DNA from 2 places in the Paenibacillus sp. G34 genome. Region 1 is predicted to be linked to the other one. Evidence: riboswitches for the same ligand, from Rfam matches in the RefSeq annotation. Region 1 holds a riboswitch; the other holds the start of a gene.

Region 1 (5,307 bases):
CCGTCCAGAATCATGACCGGATACTCCTCCAAAATATGTTGAATCACATGGATATTATTTGTTTCCTCACGTTTAGTCATGAAGTCATCCCTCTTTTCTTCTTCGTCCGATCTGTCCAATAATACGCGATATAACATAAGATAATAAATGGAATACCACAGTATAGTGCAATCCGCTGCGTTGGGTCAAAAGCGATACCGATGCAGGATGCCAGGCACAATACAAATGAAACGATAGGTACGATTGGATATAATGGCGTTCGGTAAACCAGATCTTTCACGTCATGTCCTTCCCGCAGATACTGCCTACGGAACATGTATTGAGACACGCTGATGCTCATCCATACCGCTACCACAGCAAGACCTGAGATCGAAACGAGCGTGATATAGACAGTTCCCGGTGCAATGATGCTGGACAATAAAGCCAGTGCACCACCAGCCATGCTGAGCACAAGCGCATTGAATGGTACTCCGCGTTTCGTCAGGCGGGCAAACCATGGAGAGATCGTCTTTTTATCCGCCAGTGACCAGAGCATCCGTGATGAAGCATATAGCCCCGAATTCGCAGCAGACAGAATTGCCGTTAAAATAACAAAGTTCATGATGTCGGCTGCATACGGAACACCGACCCGCTCCATGACAGCAACGAACGGACTCTCCAGCACACTTGCATCTGACATTGGCAGCAAAGCGGACAGAATAACGATCGTGCCAATAAAGAAAATAATTAAACGCCACAGCGTGGTGTGAATGGCCTTCGGAATCGTTTTTTCCGGATTTTCCGTTTCCCCTGCGGCAATACCAATCAGCTCCGTGCCTGAAAAGGCAAAATTGACTGCCAGCATCGTCATGAGGATCGCAGTCGCTCCGTAAGGAAACCACCCGGACGCAGTAATGTTGGAAAAGAACGGAGCCGGTTCAGCATTTGCCATCGGAATAATACCAAACATGGCGGCGCCGCCAAGAATGATAAAGATGACGATCGTCATCACCTTCACCAAAGAGAACCAGAACTCCGATTCTGCAAACAGTTTTACCGTGAACGCATTAAACAGGAAAATCATCAGCGCAAACAGCGCACTCCAGATCCAGACGTTCACAGACGGAAACCAGCGCTGCATAAGCAGTCCCGCTGCTGTAAATTCCGATCCAAGTGCTACAGTCCAAGTAAGCCAGTACAGCCAGGCCACTGTGTATCCTGTAGCGGGTCCAATGTATTTAGCCGCATAACTATGAAATGCACCTGTCTCCGGCATATGCACAGACAGCTCACCAAGACAGAGCATCACCAGGTACACCACCAAAGCGCCAATCAGATAGGATAGAATCGTACCTAGTGGTCCGGCTTGTTGAATGGTATACCCTGAGCTAAGGAACAGTCCAGTTCCAATGACGCCGCCAAGAGAGAGCATAACGACATGCCTCGTTTGCATTTTTCGCTGAAATTGACCCTTTTCGTTGCTGTTCTCCATATAACCTGCTCCTTGCTTCTTCATCCAGAACAAACAAAAAAGACCCACTCTTTCCTGAAGAGTGCGCCGTAACTGACAAATAAAAACAAACGCTCCTATCTATCAGGCTTTCACCCGCTGGAATTAGCACAGTATCCTTCAGATCTGTTGCTGAGGTTTCTAAGGGCCAGTCCCTCCACCTCTCTGGATAAGAAAATGATTTTGTATAACTATATCGACTGCTGCCTAATGTGTCAACATTTAAATAAACAATATGTCTGCTCCAAGCAGAGCCATCGACCCTTGGTGTCGGGGTTAACACATTAAGCATTCCCGTGGAGAGTATTAGGCTACTCTGTGGAAGATCCCGGATTTACAACACTTGTTTTAATCTCATACGTAATAGGTACTGTTGCAAACACTTCATCCCAGTTATCTTTTACCTTTTTCCACGTTTTAGGATAATGGATTCGGAGGCTATCCCGAAAACCGGCAACGTCAGCTTTATACGTATGCTGGATTTTATAGAGCATTTGATCAATCTGTTGATCTACGATTTTAGCAAAATCCTTCTCCAGTTCCTTCAGATAGGCTCCCTTCTCTTCTTTTTCGGGGGCTCGCCAATCCTCCATTAGCCAACCTTCTGACTCTGCCTTGACGTGAAATGAGATGTCCCCTCGAACTACCTTCGGAATGATTTTTGTGGTCTTTTTCTTAATCTCATAGAGAACCGTGAAGCCTTCCTTGCTGTATGTTTTGATGACACCGCCATGTTCCTTAGGCTTAATCCAAGATAATGCTTCCAGGTCGGTTTGGCTAAGCTCCCCGATAAATTTCGTTGTTTTGGCTTTAAAGATGCTGCCCCCTGAAAATTTATCCTCGCCATCTGCATTCAACACATTTTGAAGCAAAAAGCTGGAGCCAGACTGCATCTCTGCATCCAGTTTGGCAAGCGAAACCGGCTCCATTATCTTATTGGATATATACGAGTTATTTGTGATTCCCGTAAGATAAAAGGCCGGAATCCGGGAAGGATCTCTAGAAGTGAGTACATCCAGCGCACGGTGATGGCTGATTAACACAAGGCAATTGGGGCGAATATCATTATCCCGCAACACAAAATCAAGCAGCTGTTTCAATCCATACTTTTTAGCAATATCTTTGGAAATGACGATCACTTTGAGATGATGTCCAATGAGCGGACGATCTCGGCGCAAGGCAAACTGACGAAATATTTGAAGCAACGAATCCCCGGTAAGTTGTTCATTGGAGTATGATGATTTTCCGGAAGAAGGTGAACCTCCTTCATCGCTCTGCTGACCACTCGATTTCCCTGGGGCAATCTGAACAGTTGCTGTCACAATTTCTTCTTTGGGATAATGCCCTCCTTGGGCTGATATTTTTTTCTCGAAATTTGTTTCCTGACCAACATCGATGCCGAGACCCACATACAGACTCAAATCTTCTATTTCCCGGCTGCTCCAGCATCCCGAGATAAGACTAAAAATCAGTAATACACAGATCATACGTAGCCACAACCGGAGTGAAATCATGCGTGTTTACCTCCTTTTTTACGAATAATGCTCAGCAGCAGCAGTATCAGAGGCATAATGGCAAACAACACGACAGATACATTACCCAGCATGTCACCTAATGCGAATGTTTCATATACATTTTTGGGAATCATGGCTGCCAAATAGATAAAAGGTAGAAGAGAGTACATAATCATCCGCATCTTTTTAGCCTTAAACAGATCACGAATCCCCACAGAAGCGCAGTAATGGGTGATCGCAAACGTAGAGAAAATCTGCAAAATCCAGATGACGAGCAATAACGATTCGAAGCGTTCAAAGATCAAACCCTGAATCTCAAAACTTCGAACCAGATCGAGCGTTGGCCAGGTTCTCGTTTTAATTCCATCGAGCGATAAACTGCCAACGACCATAACGACCGTGATCAAATAAATCGATGTAGATATGCCAAGACCCCAAGTCATGGCCTTATTGCTTTTTTTTGGATTTTGCATATAGGCTGTAATGACCAGCATCACTTCATAACCTGTGTATGATAGCAAGGAAGGCTTCAACCCTTTGATCACAGGTAAAATCCCTTCTCCAAGTACAGGTCTGAGATTACCGATCTCGAACAACTGATTACTAAGCAAAATTTCCATCACAAATATGACCAAGGTAATCGGCAAAATGATCTCAAACACACGCACGATGACTGGAAGTCCGCCAGAGATCAGATAGATTCCAATCCACATAAATACCATCACAATGGCCCAAGTAGGGGTACGTTCGAGCAGATACATTCCGGTAACGTCAGCCATCACCCGGATTTCGAAGGCAGCAATCACCATAAAATAAAGAATGTTGGCAAAGCCCAGTATGTAAGCAATCCACCGTCCCGTAATCTCCCTGGTGAATTGAAAAACCGTTTTTTCCGGGAATCGACGGCACAAGGTCACCAGTATAATTCCCACACCCGTGATAATCAACCCGGAGAGAAGGATAGAAATCCATACGTCAGGTGTTCCGACAGCTTTACTGGTTGTCCGAGGCAGAGTCAATATGCCTGCACCAAGCATGTAATTGACAATGATGACCACGGCTTGCGTGGTAGTAATTTTGAATTGGGAGTCATTCATTACATAACACCTCCAGACCATCTGTGGATTGTACGAGGCTAAACTGGACTGCACAAAACTGCTTTGCACGAAAATCCACCTCGAACTTCATTATTTCTTCCGATCTTCATCGGTCGGATTCATCATGGAAGGACGTTTTCTCATCATATTAAGCGGAGCACGGATGACAAAATCCTTCCAATCGCTCAAATGATATGGAACAGCTGGCGCAATATAAGGCACTCCGAAACTCGATAATCGAGCCAGATGTGTACACATCAGCAAGAAGAACATAACCACGCCATATAATCCCATTACAGCAGCACTAAACATGGCAGCAAAACGGAGCAAACGGAGCGTCAATCCCGCACTATACACGGGAATAGTGAAGGACGAAATCGCTGTGACCGCTACAACAATAACTAGAAATTGGCTTATAATACCTGCCTGTACTGCTGCCTGCCCGATGATCAGACCCCCAACGATTCCCATCGCAGGTCCGATGGGTTTGGGCAGACGAATCCCTGCTTCCCTTAGAATCTCGATGGACAGCTCCATAATTAAAGCTTCAATAATGGAAGGAAAGGGTACACCCGAACGGGTTTCAATAATCGTCAGCACCAGTTTCGTTGGAATCAGACCTGGATGGAACGATATGAATGAGATATAAAGCGCTGGGGCTAGCAAGGCTAGCATAGCCGCCATAAAACGTAGAATTCGAAGGAAGGTACTTGGAATCCAGCGTTCATAGTAGTCTTCTGGAGATTGGAGCAGCATGCTGAACGTAACCGGCACAACCAGTACAAACGGAGTTCCGTCCAGCAAAATAGCGACTCGACCTTCCAATAAAGCACCGATCACGCGGTCGGGCCTTTCTGTATTCAGTATCTGCTGAAAAGGACTCAGGGCATCGTCTTCAATCAGTTGTTCTACATAACCGGATTCCAGCATCGTGTCCATATCGATACTTTTGACACGTTTAATAACCTCGGTCACGAGTTTAGGGTCGGCAATATCCTGAATATAAGCAATAGCGAGGTCCTTTTTGATCCGGCTGCCCACTTCAAACTTTTCTATAAATAAACTCTGGTCGCTTCCATAACGTCGTAAAATTCCCGTGTTATCACTAAGCTCCTCTGTAAAACCGATACGCGGTCCGCGTAGCAGACCTTCAGATAAGGGTTCATCCACCCCGCGTGTCTTTAATCTGGACGTCCCGATCAGCATA
Region 2 (5,307 bases), 3.0 Mb from region 1:
AGTACCGCCGTACAGGTCAAGAGAAACAATCAGGTGATCCCCTTGACTGAACAAAGCAAAGATCGTTTGCAATGCCGCCATACCTGAACTACAGGCAAAACCAGCATCTCCGGACTCAAGTGCCGCTGCTGCTTCTTCAAGCACTTTGCGTGTTGGATTCGTCGTACGGATGTAATCAAACCCCGTGCTTTGTCCCAGCTTCGGGTGACGAAACGCAGTGGATTGATAGATCGGAAAGTTAACAGCACCTGTTACCGGTTCATTGATGGACCCAATTTGAGCTAGACGGCTTTCCATTTTCAACTTGTTATCTTCCATTACTGCATCCTCCTGTAATCTCGATTAGATTTGCGGGCCAATATCGTAAGGTGTTTCCTGATACACATAGTAATTGAGCCAGTTAGAGAATAATAAGTTAGCGTGTGCACGCCATGTTGCCGGTGGGATACGGGATGGATCATCTTTAGGATAGTAATACTTTGGTAGCGCGATATCCAATCCCTTGGCAACATCACGATCATATTCCCACTTTAATGAAAATGGATCATACTCGGCATGTCCTGTAGCAAAAATTTGCTTTCCATCTTTGGTTGCAACCAGGAATACGCCAGCTTCTTCCGATTCAGCCAGGATCTCCAGCTTATCGTTTTTCTCAATATCCTCCCGTCTTACCTCCGTATGACGGGAGTGTGGAACGTTGAAAACTTCATCAAATCCGCGGAGCAAAGGAACATGAGGTTTGTTGATTGTATGTGGGAATACGCCAAAACACTTTTCATCCAGTGGAACTTTGGGTACATCAAAATGGTGGTATAAACCTGCCTGTGAGGCCCAACATATATGCATTGTCGAGGTTACATTGGTTTTGGTCCATTCAAAGATTTCCTGAATCTCTTCCCAATAGTTCACATCCTCAAAATCCATTTGTTCCACCGGTGCACCCGTAATGATCATGCCGTCAAAACGGCGGTGCTGGATCTCATCAAATGTTTTGTAAAACAGGTCTAAATATTCTTGTGACGTGTTCTTGGATGTGTGAGATTTGGGATGCACCAGCACAACATCAACTTGAATGGGTGTGTTACCCACCAGACGCAGCAATTGTGTTTCGGTCGTTTCCTTCGTAGGCATCAGATTGAGTATGGCTATACGAAGCGGTCGAATATCCTGCTTGTACGCAGATGATTCGTCCATAACGAAAATATTCTCCCCTTCAAGCACTTCTTTTGCTGGCAGTGTATCCGGAATTTTAATTGGCATAGTGAATCGACTCCTCCTTTTTCATAGATCGCATTGGGTGCGAAAATCATGTTCTGAGAAGCTCTGCATATGACAAAGACCTCTCTCGGATTCCGAGAAAGGTCATATGTAAACAGATATGCGCCTCTCTCATCTCTCAGTTACAACAGCACCACAGGGGTGCTTGGTCGCTGCAAGAATTAGCACCGTGCGTTATATCGCCGGTTGCCGGGTTTCATCGGGCTGGTCCCTCCACCTACTCTTGATAAGATTTCGCTGTATTCAATTATAATTCAAATATATTAACTTTTACTTTAAAACATTACCGCCCTCACGTCAAGAACCAGTTGTTTGATTTGGGTCTACACTCGGAACCGTTCATCCTCTGTTGTCATACACTGCCTCAGAGCGCGAAATAGACACATTTTTGCGCTTGAAAGCACTCTGGACCAGCGGTATACTATACAAGTGTTTATAAACCCTTATGTGAGAGGTGACATATTAAATGGATGGCGACCCGAGGCCCAACTGGCAGTCGAATTCCGAACAACTGCATAGAGAATTGACATCAGCATGTCGGCAACGGGACGTTTCTTCCGTTTGATTATAGATTGATGAACGCAGTACAGCCCTGATTACCAGGCTCCGCTGCCGACCGGCTGATCTGTTCTTTTGCGCCCATATTAATGATGAAATCCGCCAAGACGGCGGGTGCAGAAGGAGTAGATAACATGAAAATCCGGTTGGTTAACAATGGTGTATTTATCCCGGTGGATGACATCCAGCAAGCGCTGACTCCACCAGCGGAAGGATTTTACTGGATTGATGCGGACGTGGATGATCTGGCTGTACTTCAGCCGCTCTTTTCCATGCATGATCTGGCTGTGGAGGACTGCTTGAGTGATGAGGAGCAGCGTCCGAAGATTGAAATTTATGAGAACCATTATTTTATCGTGATTAATAGCATTCGTTTTGATGATGAAGAGATTTTCCTGCGAGCAGTCAATCTCTTTCTCGGCAGACATTTTATCATCACGGTTACCAAACAAAAGATCAGCGAATTGCGTACATTGAAGCCCATCCTATGGGAACAGGAAATCAGCAGTCCTGATCGACTGCTTTATCTGCTGGTAGACTTGATCGTAGACAACTACTTTACCGTTGGAGATCGAATCGAAGCGCGAATTGAGAAGCTTGAGGAAGACATTCTGATGCATACCAAAAAGTCACATCTGAATGAAATTATTGGTCTGCGAAGCGAAATTCTGTGGCTTAAAAAGGTGCTGGGTCCTCAAAAAGAGGTCATCAACACACTCAACAAAAAAGATTTGCGTCTCATTGATGATCAGTTGCAGAAATACTTCAGTGATATCTATGAGAACGCCGTAAAAATATCGGAAACGTTTGAAACATACCGCGACCTAATGGGCAACTTGCGAGAAGCCTATCAGTCCAGTATTGCAAACCGAGCCAATGAGATCATGAGGGTGTTTACCGCTATTACTACGGTGTTCATGCCGTTGACCGTAATTACCGGAATATACGGAATGAACTTTGATAACATGCCTGAATTGCACTGGAAATATAGTTATTATGCGGTTATTGGTTTGATGGTCACACTAGGTTTAACCATGTTTTTCATTTTCCGCAAAAAAGATTGGATCTGAAACGACTATTACATGCGCAATATCATACCATTACACGAATGAATAAGACGAAGCGGTCCTTCTCGGGACGACTTCGTCTTTTTGATATCCATTGTTTTTGAACGCTTTTTAACTAACCTGCATTGCGCTCCGTTTCGGCATGCCTGCGGAAACGAATGCGAATCATACGTAACCGCTCGTACACTTGCTCCAAACTTCCTCCTTCAGGACGCTCTCCTCCATAAACTTTATGTAACACAGGCTTTAGAAACATATCTCCCAACTCTTCATAGGCGTTCCACACTGCCTCTTGTTCAGTCTCAGGCATGACGGCCAGCTCTACATCCAGCAAAGAATCCGTGTCATACCCCTCCAGATCGAGTGTTTCCAGCAGTTCGATTAATTCACGCCGGGATAATCCCGACCGAGCCACAATCGTTTCCAAGGTCTGTCCTGCCTTCATTCCTTCCAGCACATGTTTACGCGTGATGAATTTATCCAGTTCCTGCTTGTATTTCTGCTCTTTCTGCTTGTATAACCAGCTTTCGTACTCTTCTTCTTTCAACACTGTATACACCCAGTCTAACGGAAAAGATCTCAATCGTTCGACCCCACTCGTCATTTCCAGCCATTCCAGCCCATATTCCGTTGCTTTGCTCTCGCCAACACCTGGCAGTTGCATTAGTTCGTCCATCGTTTGTGGAACAAAGGCACTGATTAACCGTAGTAAACGATTCGTCGCTACAAAATATGGAGCCTTCCGGTCCGAAGCCGCTTTTTGCCTGCGCCATGTGCACAGTTCCTCATACAATTGCTCATTGCCGTACAATTCGCTAAAACAATGCAGGCGCTGTCCCGCATAACTGCGCAGCTTCAGATCCTCATTTTCGTGGTACAACCCATGCAGCAATGGACGATACCCTTCGCTCATTCGCATGGCAAGCTGGTGACGATAAATGTGCAGCAGCTCTTCCCACGACGTTCCTTCGTACCAGATCGTATCTTCCCGATCACCTGCTTCATATTGGCTCCATCCCAAATGCCAGGTATACTCCTCCTCGCCAATCCATAACTGGGCAATCTCTTCATTCTGATCAGACACTCTGGATAATTTGTTCATGAAGATAACTTCCATTGCTTATTCCCTCCTTTGGATGTTACAGCTTGTCCGATTAAGGAACGCACTCTCTGTTTCCAGACAGCACAAAAAAGCACCCCTCCTGCAAAATTACTGCAAGAGAGGTGCTTCCTCATTAACCGTACTATACTGTTGCCTATATCATAACACACTGGTAAAATTCGTCAATCCCTGGAACGGTTTATTTCGCCAATGCTAATTTCGCCAGTGCCAGTGAACCACACAAACCAGCATTATCTCCCAAACCTGGTGCAACAACATACTCATCCATTCCAGTGTGAAGTGACGGATGCTGCACATAACCTGCGAGCAGTTCCTGCAGTTTGCTGCGAACCATCGGGAACAGGTGCTCCTGCTTCATTACGCCACCGCCCATTACAATCTTCTGGGGTGAAAGAATCAACACATAATTCATCAGAGCATGTGCAAGATAATGTGCTTCGATCTCCCATGCCTTGTGGTCTGCCGGCAATTCATAAGCAGGTTGTTCCCAGCGTTTGTTAATGGCTGGCCCTGCTGCAAGACCTTCCAAGCAATCCCCATGATATGGGCAAAATCCTGCGTATCCATCTTCCGGATGTCTTCGTACGATGATATGCCCCATCTCGGGATGAGACAATCCATGCACCATTTTTCCGCCAACAACGGCCCCTGCACCAATGCCTGTACCTACCGTTATATACAAACAGCTATCCAGTCCCTGCGCAGCTCCCCAAGTAGCTTCACCCAGAGCAGCTCCATTTACATCGGTATCAAACGTCATGGGTACATCAAAGTGTTCTTTGAGTTTCCCCATCATGTTGTATTGTCCCCAATGCGGCTTCGGTGTTGTTGTGATGTAACCATAGGTTGGACTTCCTTCAATAGGATCAATCGGACCGAATGATCCTACACCCAGCGCTTCAATGCCTTTGCCTTCAAAGAAAGAGATGACGTGGGCCATCGTTTCTTCCGGTGTGGTCGTAGGGAAGCTTACTCGTTCCAATACCTCTCCATTTTCTGTCCCGATACCACATACAAATTTGGTTCCTCCTGCTTCAATCGCACCTAAAACTGTCATGTTAGTCCCTCACTCCCACGTTGGTTTAAAATAAAACTCGAATGTCCCAATGAAAATGAATCAGGCTCTGTGGTAAAGCTCAGTTATGCTCAAGCTTGTTTAGCCGCTTCTGCAAAGTCTGTCTCCAGCTATCCGAAAGCACAGGAATAGCCAAGAGAGCGCGCATGCCTTCCACATCCTGCTTCCCTTGATGCATAATCCGGTTAGCTTCAAGGATCGTCATA

Evidence for each region. A riboswitch is a leader RNA that binds a small molecule or an ion and turns the genes downstream of it on or off. The one in region 1 is predicted to bind S-adenosylmethionine.
Region 2: it holds a riboswitch for S-adenosylmethionine, as region 1 does, so the genes downstream of both, metA (homoserine O-acetyltransferase MetA) here and mmuP (S-methylmethionine permease) in region 1, are expected to answer to the same signal.

Annotation. Positions count from the first base shown of each region.
Region 1 covers NZ_CM166469.1:5,447,177-5,452,483, forward strand. The annotation lists gene mmuM (homocysteine S-methyltransferase) at 1-80, opposite strand, end outside; gene mmuP (S-methylmethionine permease) at 77-1,471, opposite strand; SAM riboswitch class I at 1,564-1,665, opposite strand; gene AC1VYS_RS24860 (Ger(x)C family spore germination protein) at 1,801-3,003, opposite strand; gene AC1VYS_RS24865 (GerAB/ArcD/ProY family transporter) at 3,000-4,100, opposite strand; gene AC1VYS_RS24870 (spore germination protein) at 4,191-5,307, opposite strand, start outside.
Region 2 covers NZ_CM166469.1:1,977,228-1,982,534, reverse strand. The annotation lists gene AC1VYS_RS09120 (PLP-dependent transferase) at 1-318, opposite strand, end outside; gene metA (homoserine O-acetyltransferase MetA) at 343-1,260, opposite strand; SAM riboswitch class I at 1,387-1,511, opposite strand; gene AC1VYS_RS09110 (hypothetical protein) at 1,844-1,972, opposite strand; gene corA (magnesium/cobalt transporter CorA) at 1,971-2,906, shown strand; gene AC1VYS_RS09100 (HRDC domain-containing protein) at 3,019-4,020, opposite strand; gene AC1VYS_RS09095 (ROK family protein) at 4,205-5,083, opposite strand; gene AC1VYS_RS09090 (MOSC domain-containing protein) at 5,163-5,307, opposite strand, start outside.